4 regions of the Streptomyces sp. NPDC088812 genome follow, and region 2 is predicted to be linked to each of the others. Evidence: riboswitches for the same ligand, from Rfam matches in the RefSeq annotation. Region 2 holds a riboswitch; each other region holds the start of a gene.
The links. Region 2 has a riboswitch for S-adenosylmethionine ahead of ACIP67_RS10070 (aminotransferase class V-fold PLP-dependent enzyme). Riboswitches for the same ligand answer to the same signal wherever they lie in the genome.
Positions count from the first base shown of each region.

Region 1 (3,200 bases), on a different contig from region 2:
CCACATTGAATTGCCTCCTCCGCTTCTCTTGCGGAGGAGGCAATTCAATGAACTCTGGGTAATCTGTGTTACCGAGGGTTACTACCGGTGGGTACGGAGTGGGCGTCAGCCGCCGGCGACGGCCGGGATGATCGAGACGCCGGCGCCGTCCGGGGTCGCCGTCTCCAGCCCCTGCTCGAACCGCACGTCGTCGTCGTTGACGTACACGTTGACGAACCGGCGCAGCTTGCCCTGGTCGTCGAGGACGCGCGCGGCGATACCGGTGTGGTTCTTCTCCAGGTCGGCGATGACCTCGGCGAGGTTCGCGCCGTCGGCGGCGACCTCGGCCCGACCGCCCGTGTAGGTGCGCAGGATGGTGGGGATGCGGACGGTGACGCTCACTGTGTTTCCTCCGGACGGGTAGGCGCCCTGCGGGGGCGCGGGGAACTGCGCGACCAGCCCCCGCGGCCCGCAGACGAACAACTGCCTCTCAGGCGAGACCGGCCTCGTGGAACGCCTCGAGGGTGGGGCGGATGGTGGCCGTCGGGCCGGTCCCGGCGACCGCGTCCAGCGTCTTGAGGCCGTCTCCGGTGTTGAGCACGACGGTGGTCAGCGTCGGGTCCAGCAGACCGGCCTCGATCAGCTTCTTGGTGACGCCGACCGTCACACCGCCCGCCGTCTCGGCGAAGACGCCCTCGGTCCGCGCCAGCAGCTTGATCGCGTCGACCACCTGCTCGTCGTTCACGTCCTCCACGGCACCGCCCGTGCGGCGCGCGATGTCGAGGACGTAGGGGCCGTCGGCCGGGTTGCCGATGGCGAGGGACTTGGCGATGGTGTCCGGCTTCTGCGGACGGACCACGTCGTGGCCGGCCTTGAAGGCCACGGACACCGGGGAGCAGCCCTCGGCCTGGGCACCGAAGATCTTGTACGGCCGGTCCTCGACCAGACCGAGCTTGATCAGCTCCTGGAGCCCCTTGTCGATCTTCGTGAGCTGCGAGCCGGAGGCGATCGGCACCACGATCTGGTCCGGGAGCCGCCAGCCGAGCTGCTCGCAGATCTCGTACGCGAGCGTCTTGGAGCCCTCGGCGTAGTAGGGCCGCAGGTTGACGTTGACGAAGCCCCAGCCCTCGCCCGCCGGATCGCCGATGAGCTCGGAGCAGAAGCGGTTGACGTCGTCGTAGTTGCCCTCGATGCCGACGAGTTCGCCGCCGTAGACCGCGGCCATGACGACCTTGCCCTGCTCCAGGTCGTGCGGGATGAACACGCAGGAGCGGAAGCCGGCGCGGGCGGCCGCGGCGCCGACGGCGCCGGCCAGGTTGCCGGTGGAGGAGCAGGAGAGGGTGGTGAAGCCGAAGGCGCGGGCGGCCTCCAGGGCCTGGGCGACGACACGGTCCTTGAAGGAGTGCGTCGGGTTGCCGGAGTCGTCCTTGACGAACAGCTTCCCCGCCTCGACGCCCAGCTCACGCGCCAGGTTGTCGGCCTGGACGAGCTTGGTCCAGCCGGGGTTGAGGTTGGGCTTGTCCGCCACGTCGGCCGGGACGGGCAGCAGCGGGGCGTAGCGCCAGATGTTCGCGGGGCCCGCCTCGATGCGCTTGCGGAGCTCCTCCGGGTCGTGTCCGGAGAAGTCGTAGGCGATCTCCAGCGGGCCGAAACACTCCTCGCAGGCGAAGACCGGGCCGAGGGGCACGCGGTGACCGCACTCGCGACAGGAGAGCGCCGCGGCCGGACCGAGGTCGACGGAGGGGGCGGTACCGGAGGGGGCGGTGACGGAGGGGGTGGTGCTTGCAACTGTCTGCGCAGCCATGTGAGGCGAGGCCCTTTCTCCTCATCTTCCCCACGACGCATCTCGCCGTGAGACGGAATTGGCACCTTCCCGAGCCGGGAGCCTCGCGGGGATCGTCGACTGCCCGTGGCAGTGATCCGTGAACGAGACCGGCTGGAGGGTTGCCGGGGCTTCATCGGGCCGTGTCCCTCTGCCCCTCTGGATGAGCGGTATGTGGTTGTGGACGCGGGCGACCCCGGACATGCGATGGTCATCCGCGTTGTTCAAGACTGTAACCGAAGGCCAGGACAGTTGAGGGAGACGTCCGAACCGCGAGATGGATCACACTGTCACCTTGTATGTACCTGGTGTGATCACAACAGTGAGGAGCCGCAGACCGTGCTGGAAGAAGTCGAGCGCTGGCTGGCCGCCCGCTCCTGGTCCGTGACCGATCGGCCGCTGCACCGGATCCTGGCCGCCAAGCGCGCCTCGGGCCAGACGGTGTCCGTCGTGCTGCCCGCGCTGAACGAGGAGGAGACGGTCGGCGACATCGTCTCCGTCGTCCGCCACGACCTCATGCACCAGGTCCCGCTGGTCGACGAGATCGTCGTCGTCGACTCGGGATCGACCGACCGCACCTCCGAGGTGGCCGCGGCGGCCGGGGCCCGGGTCGTCCACCGGGACACGATCCTGCCCCGCCTCCCGGCCGTGCCCGGCAAGGGCGAGGTCCTGTGGCGCTCGCTGCTGGTCACCACCGGGGACATCGTCTGTTTCGTCGACGCCGACCTGAAGGAGTTCTCCTCCGACTTCGTCTCGGGCATCGTGGGACCGCTGCTCACCGATCCGGGCGTCGACCTGGTCAAGGCCATGTACGACCGCCCGCTGGCCGGCGGCGCCGGCCAGGGCGGCCGGGTGACGGAGCTGATGGCCCGCCCGCTGCTCAACATGCACTGGCCGCAGCTCGCGGGATTCGTGCAGCCACTGGGCGGCGAGTACGCGGCCCGCCGCCGCCTGCTGGAGCAGCTGCCCTTCCCCGTCGGGTACGGCGTGGAGCTGGGCATGCTGGTCGACGCCCTGCACCTGGTGGGCCTGGACGCGCTGGCCCAGGTCGACGTCGGGGTGCGCAAGCACCGCCACCAGGACGGGCAGGCGCTCGGCCGGATGGCCGCGGCGATCTACCGCACGGCACAGCTGCGGCTGGCCCGCGGGCACCTCGTCCGCCCGTCCCTGACCCAGTTCGAGCGGGGCGCGGACGGCTTCGAGCCGCGCACCTACTCGGTCGACACGGAGGAGCGGCCGCCGATGGCGGAGATCGCCGAGTACGCGACCCGCAAGGTCGCGTGACCCGGCGGTGACGCCCCTCCCCGACGCGCCGTATACGGCCGGACACGACCGGTTCACGCCCCGCGTCCGTACGTTTGAGCGGATCGGGTCCGGGCTAGGTTGAGGCGTATGGCTT
Region 1 is NZ_JBIVJP010000009.1:144,307-147,506, reverse strand. Features, by position in the region: gene ACIP67_RS17990 (MoaD/ThiS family protein) at 106-381, opposite strand; gene thrC (threonine synthase) at 470-1,783, opposite strand; SAM riboswitch class I at 1,802-1,971, opposite strand; gene ACIP67_RS17980 (glucosyl-3-phosphoglycerate synthase) at 2,141-3,085, shown strand; gene ACIP67_RS17975 (trehalose-6-phosphate synthase) at 3,194-3,200, shown strand, end outside.
Region 1: another riboswitch for S-adenosylmethionine. It lies ahead of thrC (threonine synthase); the one in region 2 lies ahead of ACIP67_RS10070 (aminotransferase class V-fold PLP-dependent enzyme).

Region 2 (3,200 bases):
ACGAGGGGGTGGGCGCAGAAGAGGCCGTCGCGGACGCCGATGCCGTACTCGGCGGAGAGGGCGGCGGCGAAGTGGGAGCTGTTCCAGCCCTCGACGACGAAGGAGATCACGCCGACGCGGGGGGCGTCGTCGCCGAAGAGGGACAGGACGCGCACCTCGGGCACCTCGGCCAGCCCCGCTCGCACCTTCTCGACGAGGTACTGCTCCCGGGCGACCAGCGTGTCGAAGCCCGCCTCCGTCAGGGCCTTGCAGGCGGAGGCGATGGAGTAGGCGCCGATGACGTTCGGGGAGCCCGCCTCGTGCCGGGCGGCGCTGTCGTGCCACTCCACGTCCACTCCCCCGTCCTCGCGCCGGGTGACCTTGCGGCTGGCGCCGCCGCCGGCCAGGTACGGCTCGGCCGCGCGCAGCCAGTCGGCGCGCCCGGCCAGGACGCCGGAGCCGAACGGGGCGTACAGCTTGTGCCCGGAGAAGGCGACCCAGTCGACGTCGAGGTCGCGCACGGACACCGGGTGGTGGGGGGCCAGCTGGGCCGCGTCCAGGACGATCCGGGCGCCGTGGGCGTGGGCGGCGGCGGCCAGCTCGCGCACCGGCCACAGCTCGCCGGTGACGTTCGAGGCGCCGGTCACGCAGACCAGGGCCGGGCCGTACGGATCGCGGTCGGCGAGCGCGCGCTCCAGGGTCTCGACGGCCTGGCCCGGGGTGCGCGGGGCGTCCAGGTAGGTGACCCGGGCGTCCTTCCAGGGCAGCAGCGAGGCATGGTGCTCGGTCTCGAAGACGAAGACCTGGCAGTCGGCGGGGAGGGCGGCGGCGAGCAGGTTCAGGGAGTCCGTGGTGGAGCGGGTGAAGACCAGCTGGTCGTCGTCGCGGCAGTCGAGGAACTCCGCGACCGTCCGGCGGGCGTTCTCGAAGAGGTCCGTGGACAGCTGGGAGAGGTAGCCGGCGCCGCGGTGGACGCTGCCGTAGTACGGGGCGTAGGCCGCCACGTCGTCCCAGACGCGCTGGAGGGCGGGGGCGCTGGCCGCGTAGTCGAGCGCGGCGTAGGTGACTTCCCCGCCGGTGACGAGCGGCACGGTGACATCCCGGCCCAGAACGGGCAGCGGGGCACAAACGGACTGGGCGGAGGCAGCGGTGGAGACAGACATGGCGGAACTCCCGTGAGGACGCGTGAAACCGCCGTGCCGGACAGCGCGTCGACGGCACGGAGGGAAGAGGAAAAAGGGGTGTGCGGAGGCGGGGCTCTGCGGCCCTATCGCATTCGCTTGCTCACGGGAGGCTCCTCGACGACCAGGACCCCTGCCCCGCCGCTGAACCAAAAGCGTGCGAGGGGTCCGCGCTTGCCGTGGGCCTTGCTGCCCACGACCTGGTCTTCACCCGGGGCACCCCGCCACGGACGGAGGGTTGCCGGACAGTCGGCCGGGGCCTCATGACTGTCACTCATGACCTGGGGAGGAAAGTACGGTAAATGATCGCGGTCCCGCAACTCCTGTCCGGATCGCGGGACCGCTTCCCAGGCCGTCAGGCGTTGCTGGCCGCCACCCAGCGCTCCAGCACCCGCGCGGCCGCACCGGAGTCGACGGACCGCGCCGCCTTCTCCATGCCGGCGCGGATCTGCTCGGCCAGCGGTGCGTCCGTCGGCTCCAGCGCCATCAGCGCCGCCGCGGCGTTCAGCAGGACGGCGTCCCGCACCGGCCCCCGCTCGCCCTCCAGCAGCCGGCGCGCGACCCGCGCGTTGTACGAGGGGTCGGCGCCCCGCAGCGCCTCGACGGAAACCAGCTCGATGCCGACGTGCCGCGGGTCGAAGGTCTCCTCGGTCACCTTGCCGTCGCGGACGATCCACACCCGGGAGGTGGACGTGGTGGTCAGTTCGTCGAAGCCGTCGTCGCCCCGGAACACCAGCGACGAGTGGCCGCGCTCGGCGAAGACGCCGGCGACGATCGGCGCCATGCGCGGGTCGGCGACCCCGACCGCCTGGGCGCGCACCCGGGCGGGGTTGGTGAGCGGTCCGAGGGCGTTGAACACCGTACGGACGCCCAGCTGCTTGCGGGCGGCGCCCGCGTGGCGCAGCGCCGGGTGGAACTTGACCGCGAAGCAGAAGGTGATCCCGGCCTCCTCGGCCACCTCGGCCACCCGCTGCGGCGTCAGGTCCAGATTGACGCCCAGCTGCTCCAGGACGTCCGACGCCCCGGACGCGGAGGAGGCCGCCCGGTTGCCGTGCTTGACGACCTTCGCGCCGGTGCCGGCGACGACGATCGACGCCATGGTGGAGATGTTCACCGTCTTCGCGCCGTCGCCGCCGGTGCCGACGATGTCGACGGTGGCGCCGGGCACCTCGATCAGGTTGGCGTGCTCGTACATGGTCCGTACGAGACCGTTGATCTCCGCCACGGTCTCGCCCTTGGCCCGCAGCGCCACCACGAAGGCGGCGATCTGGGCGTCGGTCGCCTCACCGCGCATGATCAGGTCCATGGCCCAGGCGGTCTCCTCCGAGGAGAGGTCCCGGCCGTCCAGCAGACCGTTCAGCAGGACGGGCCAGGAACGGCCCGCCGCGGTGTCGCCTCCAGCGGGGGTCACAGCGCTCATAAGCCGCTCCTGGGTGTCATGGTGGTCCCGCTCCGGCGGGACACGCGTCTCAACGGGTCCCACCCTATCCAGCCACGGGGAACGGCGAAGAGCCCCGTCCGAACACCGGACGGGGCCCTTCAGCGGTTGCGTGGCGACGCAGTGATCAGTGGTGGCCGTGGCCGCTCGTGATCTCCCTGTACTCCTCGACGGTCGGCTTGGCGATCTGGCTCTCCTCGCCGTAGTACGCCTTGCTCAGCTTGGCGCGGGCCTTCTCGGTGCGCTTCACCTTGCGCTCGACGCCGTTCTCGTCGACCGTCGGGCCGATCTCGGCCGGCGCGTACTGCTCGTGCGCGGTGAGCGTGTAGAGCTGCTCCTGGCTGAGCGGCTCGTGCACCTCGATGAACTCACCGTGCGGCAGGCGCTTGATGGTGCCGGTCTCGCGACCGTGCAGCACCTTGTCCTTGTCGCGGCGCTGGAGGCCGAGGCAGATCCGCTTGGTGACGACGAAGGCGAGGACCGGGCCGACGAAGAAGCCGATCCGGACGAACCAGGTGACCGCGTTGATCGACAGGTGGAAGTGGGTGGCGACGATGTCGTTGCCACCGCCGATCAGCATGATCATGTAGCCGGTGACCCAG
Region 2 is NZ_JBIVJP010000004.1:385,570-388,769, reverse strand. Features, by position in the region: gene ACIP67_RS10070 (aminotransferase class V-fold PLP-dependent enzyme) at 1-1,142, opposite strand, end outside; SAM riboswitch class IV at 1,326-1,442, opposite strand; gene trpD (anthranilate phosphoribosyltransferase) at 1,516-2,580, opposite strand; gene ACIP67_RS10060 (cytochrome bc complex cytochrome b subunit) at 2,726-3,200, opposite strand, start outside.

Region 3 (3,200 bases), on a different contig from region 2:
AGGTGTACGTCGCCACCACCGCGAGACCGCCGCCGAGCACCACCGCGAGCAGCAGCGCGGCACCGGTCAGCTGGAGTGTCTGCGGCAGCGCGTCGGCCAGCGTGGAGGTCACCGGGCGGCCGGTGGAGACCGCGTCGCCGAAGTTCCCGCGCACCGCCCGTCCGAGATACTCGGCGTACTGCACGAGCACCGGCTTGTCGAAGCCGTACTCGTGCCTCAGCGCGGCGAGTTGGGCCGGATCGACCTGCCCCGAGTCCATCCCGGCACCGGCCATCGCGGTGACCGGGTCACCGGGCAGGTAGTCCAGCACCAGGAACGACACCGTGTAGGCCGCCCACAGCACCCCGACCGCCTGGGCCAGCCGCTTGATCACATAGCGGCGCATGCGCTAGCCGATCCAGGTGTCGTGCAGCTGGATCCTGCTGCCCGAGTCGAAGGCGAGGTCGTGCACCTTCTTCGACACGCCCAGCTGGGTCTGGAGCTCCACCACCGGCACGTTGTACGCGTTCCGCACGAGCAGCTTCTGCGCCTCGCCCACCAACTCCTCGCGCCGGGCGGTGTCCGTGGTCGCGGCCTGCCCGGACAGCACCGTGTCCAGTGAACTGGCGGGCAGCCGGTAGAAGTTGCCCAGCCGGGTGGAGAAGGAGCTGCGCAGGATGTCGGGGTCGGAGCGGGTCACGTTGCCCCACACCACGTCGAAGTCACCCGACTGGAGCGTGGTGGCGAACTGGCTGACCTGGAGCTGCTTGAGCACCACGTCGACGCCGACGGCCTTCAACTGCTGCTGGACCAGCTCCAGTGCCGGCTGATTGGTGGTCGCGTTGGGGAACCACGTGATGGTCAGGCTCAGCTTCTTGCCGTCCTTGGCGCGGACGCCGTCGCCGCCCGCCTTCCAACCGGCCGCGTCCAGCAGGGACTTCGCCTTGGCCGCGTCGAACGCGAGGTCCGAGGAGAGGTCGGTGTAGTCGGGTGTGGTGTGGGCCAGGACACTGGTCGCCGGCTCGGTGCCGGTCGGGAACACGGTGTCGGCGATCTGCTTCCGGTCGACGGCGGCCAGGATCGCCTGGCGCACCTTGGTGTCCTTCAGCACGGGCCGCGCGTTGTTGAGCCCCAGCCCGAACACCACACCGGGGTTGGCCCGGCGCTGGAGGGTGACCTGACCGCCCTCGAGCGCCGCCTCGTTGGCCCTGCCGACGCCGCTGATCGCGTCCACCTGCCCGGACTGGAGACTGCCGGCCCGGACACCCGCCTCGGGGACGACCTTGAACACCAGCTTGTCCAGGTAGGCCTCGCCCTTCTTGGACCACAGCGAGGAGCCCCAGTCGTACCCGGTGCGCCTGGCCAGGGTGATCGACTGGTTCTGCACGTACTGCTTCAGCACGAACGGTCCGGACCCGATCACGCCGTCGCTGCACTTCTGCTGCGGGCTCTTCTTCGCGCTCGCCGACGACTCGATGCCCAGCGAGTGGGTCGAAGTCGCCTGGAGGAACTGCGCGTTGGGCTCCTTGAAGGTCACCCTGACGGTGAGCGGGTCCACCACGGTGGTGCTCTTGACGCCGCTCAGATAGCCCTGGGCGAGGGACCCCAGGGCGCCGAGCTTCGGTACCGCGTCGAAATTGTCCTTCACCACCTGCGCGGTCAGCTCGGACCCGTCGCTGAAGGTGACACCCGACCGCAGATGGAACGTGAACGTCGTCGCCTCGGAGTCGACGTCCCAGCTCTCGGCCAGCCACGGCACGATCTTGCCCGTCTCGGGGTCCTGGTCGGTCAGGGAGTCCACGGTCTGGCGCACCGAGTAGATGCTCTCGTTGCTGCCGACCTGCTGCGGATCCACGCAGCCGGAGTCGGAACCCACCGCGAAGGTCAAGGTGCCGCCGGACTTCGGCCGGCCGCTTCCGCTGCCGGAGCCGTCGCCGCCCGACCCGCAGGCGGTCAGCAGCACACTGGTGGTCAGCAGGGCGGCCAGGGGCGCCCATCGGGAGGTTCTGAAATCCGGGAGTGCTGTCACGGAGGGGTTCTCCTACTCGTGTCACCTGGCACGGGGGTGCTGCATGAGGCACGGCCGTGCAGGGGTGTGCGGCCCCCGGCCGGATCGACACCGGCAGCGGGGTGGCGCTGTACAGACAGGGGTCAGGGGCGACACCGGGAGCGGTGCCGGGGAAAGCACGAAGGAGGCGCGGGCCGCCGACGGACGTCAGCCGGCGGCGGACGAGCTCGTCAGGGCCGACAGAGGCAGCTGGTCGAGCGCTTCAGATCGATGTGGCGCCGGCGCGAGAGCCGGGAGAACGCCGTGGCGTCGGCGAAGGAGACAGCCAGGTCAACGCCGTGTCGCACGCCGGTCCTCCCATCTCCGGCCCCGGTCCCGGGGCCACGCGCTTGCGGGAATCGTCGGTGATCCCGCCGGGCTTTCACCTGGAGCACCCCACCGCGCGGGAGGGTTGCCGGTCAGCGAGCCAGGGCTTGACGCTGACACTCAATGCCGGTCGCGATGGTACGGAGCGGTCTTGTCGTACGTCAATGCCGGAAACGGGCGCCCGGTTCGAGAAGGCGGGGCCGTCTCACGTGCCGGGACGCGTGGTGGACGCTCCTCCCGCCATGTGTTTTGATCCGGCGATGGAGACCGCAGGTCAGGCACGCACCGTGCTGTTCGCCCCGTTCTGGGTGGGCCGCCGCGCCGATCAGTTCGACCAGACCTGTCGCTGACCACTCGCGCCCCTTCGTACTTCTCCAGCCCCTTCCCGGCCCGCGTACCGCCGTACCCTCGCGCGGATGCGGACCGGCGTCGCAGGCCCCCCGCGCGGCGAACAGGCCATGCAGCGCTTGACGCACGCACCCGCCCCGCCTGCCCCGCCCGCCCCCGGGGGACTTCCGGTGTGACGCGTCCGACGCGCGCACCACCATGGCCGACCCATCCGGAAAGAGACGTATGGCCGTCAACAGCACCGCCCCGGCAGGGGTGTTCGCCGCACTGCGGGTCCGTGACTACCGGATCTACTGGAGCACGGGTCTGGTGTCCAACGTCGGCAGCGCCATGCAGGGTGTCGCGCTGGACTGGTTCGTTCTGAGGCTGACGCACAGCGGGACCGCGCTCGGCTGGGTCATGGGCCTCCAGTTCGCCCCGGTGCTGCTGTTCGGCCTGTGGGGCGGGGTGACAGCCGACCGGTACGACCGGCGGACCCTGCTGCTCTGGACCCAGACGC
Region 3 is NZ_JBIVJP010000001.1:309,161-312,360, forward strand. Features, by position in the region: gene ACIP67_RS01340 (ABC transporter permease) at 1-385, opposite strand, end outside; gene ACIP67_RS01345 (ABC transporter substrate-binding protein) at 389-2,008, opposite strand; gene ACIP67_RS01350 (putative leader peptide) at 2,218-2,412, opposite strand; SAM riboswitch class IV at 2,368-2,481, opposite strand; gene ACIP67_RS01355 (MFS transporter) at 2,927-3,200, shown strand, end outside.
Region 3: another riboswitch for S-adenosylmethionine. It lies ahead of ACIP67_RS01345 (ABC transporter substrate-binding protein); the one in region 2 lies ahead of ACIP67_RS10070 (aminotransferase class V-fold PLP-dependent enzyme).

Region 4 (3,200 bases), on a different contig from region 2:
AGAGCCGAGATCGATGCCGAAGCGGACCGGGACCCGACGGCCGACGGCCTGCGGTACGCCGCCGGGGCCCGTGCCGCCATGCCCTGCGCCGAGGCCAAGGCGGCATCCTGGGCGCGGATGACCGAGGGCGAGAGTCCGTCGAACGAGACGCTGGTCGCACTGAGCCGAGGTTTCCAGCAGTACGGCCAGGAAGAACTGCTGCGGCCCTATGCCGGGGAGTTCTTCGCGACGATCCCCGCACTATGGGCGCGACGCACCCCGCAGATGGCACGGCTCCTGGCCGGGGGGACGACGAAGACCCCGGGCCTCTATCCGATCACGGTCGTCGACCACGGTGTCGTCGCCGCCGTCGACACGCTGCTGGCCCGCGACGAGCGGTCCGTCCCGGCCGGACTGCGCAGGACGCTGTCCGAACGCCGGGACGGAACCCGGCGTGCCCTGCGGGCCCGGCAACTCGATGCCACCGGGTGACGGCAGCGGCCCGTACCGCCGCGATCGGACGCCGGAGCCCACAGGATTCTCCGCCCTTGCGGGCATGACGGGGCCGACGCCCTCGAAAGGCAGCGTGACATGACGACGATCGGTCTCGGCAGCGCGGGACTCAACGTCACCGACCTCGACCGCTCCATCGCCTTCTACCGACGGGCGCTGGGCTTCGACCTGATACGGACATCGACCGACGAGACACATCGCTTCGCCCACCTCGGGCTCGACGACGTCGTGCTGCTGACACTCTGGCAGCAGGGCGCGGCGGGATTCGTGGCCGACCGAGCAGGACTGCACCACCTGTCCTTCGAAGTGCCCTCGCTGGACGAGTTGCACGCCGTGGAGGCCAGACTGCGGGCGGCGAGCGTGTCGATCCGTGAGGAGCGCGGCGCCACGAAGGGCACCGCGGCGACGGGACAGGTGTTCTTCAAGGACCCTGACGGCATCCGGCTGGAGATCTACACCGAAGACCCACGCGCTCGTGGATCCGCCTCCGACCTGCCCCGATGCGGCTTCTACGAAGAACTGCCCGACCGCTGACACCACCGTTCGCGTCCCCGGCCCACCCTGCGGGCGCCCCGAACGTCGTCTGGAGCCACCCCGCGCCACTCCCCGCGGTCGGTGCCGTCGCCGGGCTCCTCGCGTTCTACGACGAGGCCGTCGACATCACCGTGGACGGCGAACGGCTGGAGCGCCCCGTCACCCCGTTCACCACGACGCTCGTCGCGCGGCCGCCGGCATGACGGCACCGGTGGCGGTGATCATGGGCGCCGCCTCCGCCGGTATCGGGGAGGCGGCCGTCCGCCCGTACGCCGAACGCGGCCACCGCGTCCTGCCCCCGCCGTCCGGCGCGGAGAACAGCCGCCGTACCCGCGCACGTCGTCCCGGCACAGCCACTGCTTGACGCCGGGAGAACCGCCGATCTACGGTGAGCGCGAGCCACGAGTTCCGGTGATCAAGCCCTGGCTGGCCGGACGGCAACCCTCGACGCAGTGGGGTGCCCCAGGTGACGGCTCGGCGGATGTTCCTGTTCTGCAAGTGCGTTACCACGGCCCGAGGGCCGACGACACCCCCGGGAGGACGGCGTGGCAACCCGCCTCGTGCTGTGCTCCCGACGCCATGTCGATCTGCTGCTGGTCTGCAGCTGCCTCTGTCACAGCTGACCTGACCCCTTTTCGCTCTTCCCCCTCACCTCTCACACGACCGTGCGCGCGGCACGCCCTGTCCGCCGCGCCCCCTTCGTGTCCCCTTCATGCGGAAGCAGAGACCAGCCATGGCACAGCACAGCATCGTCAGAACGTTCCGGCCCCTCGGCGCCCTCACCCTCGGCACGGCGGTCCTGGTGGCCCTGACCGGCTGCACGAGCACCAAGAGCTCTGCCGGCTCCGACGGCGCGACGATCACCGTCGGTACGACGGACCAGGTCACCAGCCTCGACCCGGCGGGCGCCTGGGACGCGGGCTCCGGCACCGTCGAGAGCGAGGTCTACGCGACGCTGCTCAGCGTGAAGAACGGTGCCACGGAGGTCTCCCCGGACCTGGCCACCGGGATCGAGCTGACGGCGCCCAAGGAGTACACGGTGACCCTCAGGGAGGGGCTGAAGTTCGCCAACGGCCACCGACTGACCTCCTCCGACGTCAAGTTCAGCCTCGACCGCATCGTGAAGATAGCCGACGAGAACGGCCCGTCGTCGCTCCTCTACAACCTCGCCTCCGTCGCCGCGCCGACACCCACGACCGTCGTCTTCACCCTCAAGTCCGCCAACGACACCCTGTTCCCGCAGGTGCTGTCCACCGCGGCCGGCTACATCGTCGACGAGCAGGTCTTCCCCGCCGACAAGATCCTCGACGACAAGGCCATCGTCGCCGGGAAGCCCTGGAACGGGCCGTACGGCATCACGAGCTACGACAAGAACTCGCTGGTCTCCTTCACCGCCAACAGCGCCTACGGCGGCCAACTGGGCGCCCCCAAGACGAAGAACGTCCAGCTCAAGTACTACACGGACGCGAGCAACCTGAAGCTCGACGTTCAGCAGGGCACCGTCGACGCCGTCTACCGCACCCTCACCACCGCCGACCTCGACGACCTGTCCAAGAGGCAGAACGTCAAGGTCCACACCGGCTCCGGCAACGGCATCCGTTTCCTCGTCTTCGACTTCCGGACACAGCCGTACGGCACCAAGACCGAGAACGCCGACGCGGCCAAGGCGCTGGCGGTCCGGCAGGCCGTCGCCGACTCCGTCGACCGGGCCCAGCTCGCGCAGCAGGTCTACAAGAACAGCTACCAGCCGCTGTACAGCTCGGTGCCGGACGGACTCACCGGTGCCACCGACTCCTTCAAGTCGCTCTACGGCGACAAGAAGGGCGGCCCCGACAAGGCCGCGGCCGCCGCACGGCTGAAGGCGGCGAAGGTGAGCACCCCGGTCACCCTCAACCTCCAGTACAACAGCGACCACTACGGCTCCTCCTCGGCGGACGAGTACGCGCTGGTCAAGTCCCAGCTCGAAGCCACCGGACTGTTCAAGGTGAACCTCCAGTCCACCGAGTGGACCCAGTACGGCGAGGACCGCATCAAGCACCTCTACCCGCTCTACCAGCTCGGCTGGTACGCCGACTACCTGGACGCGGACAACTACCTCTCGCCCTTCTACTCGGCCAACACCTGGGTCGCCAACGGCTACTCCGACCCGGCCGTACGCGAGCTGATCCAGAAGG
Region 4 is NZ_JBIVJP010000012.1:20,119-23,318, forward strand. Features, by position in the region: gene pepN (aminopeptidase N) at 1-471, shown strand, start outside; gene ACIP67_RS21545 (VOC family protein) at 571-1,026, shown strand; gene ACIP67_RS21550 (hypothetical protein) at 993-1,229, shown strand; gene ACIP67_RS21555 (hypothetical protein) at 1,226-1,390, shown strand; SAM riboswitch class IV at 1,424-1,533, shown strand; gene ACIP67_RS21560 (ABC transporter substrate-binding protein) at 1,760-3,200, shown strand, end outside.
Region 4: another riboswitch for S-adenosylmethionine. It lies ahead of ACIP67_RS21560 (ABC transporter substrate-binding protein); the one in region 2 lies ahead of ACIP67_RS10070 (aminotransferase class V-fold PLP-dependent enzyme).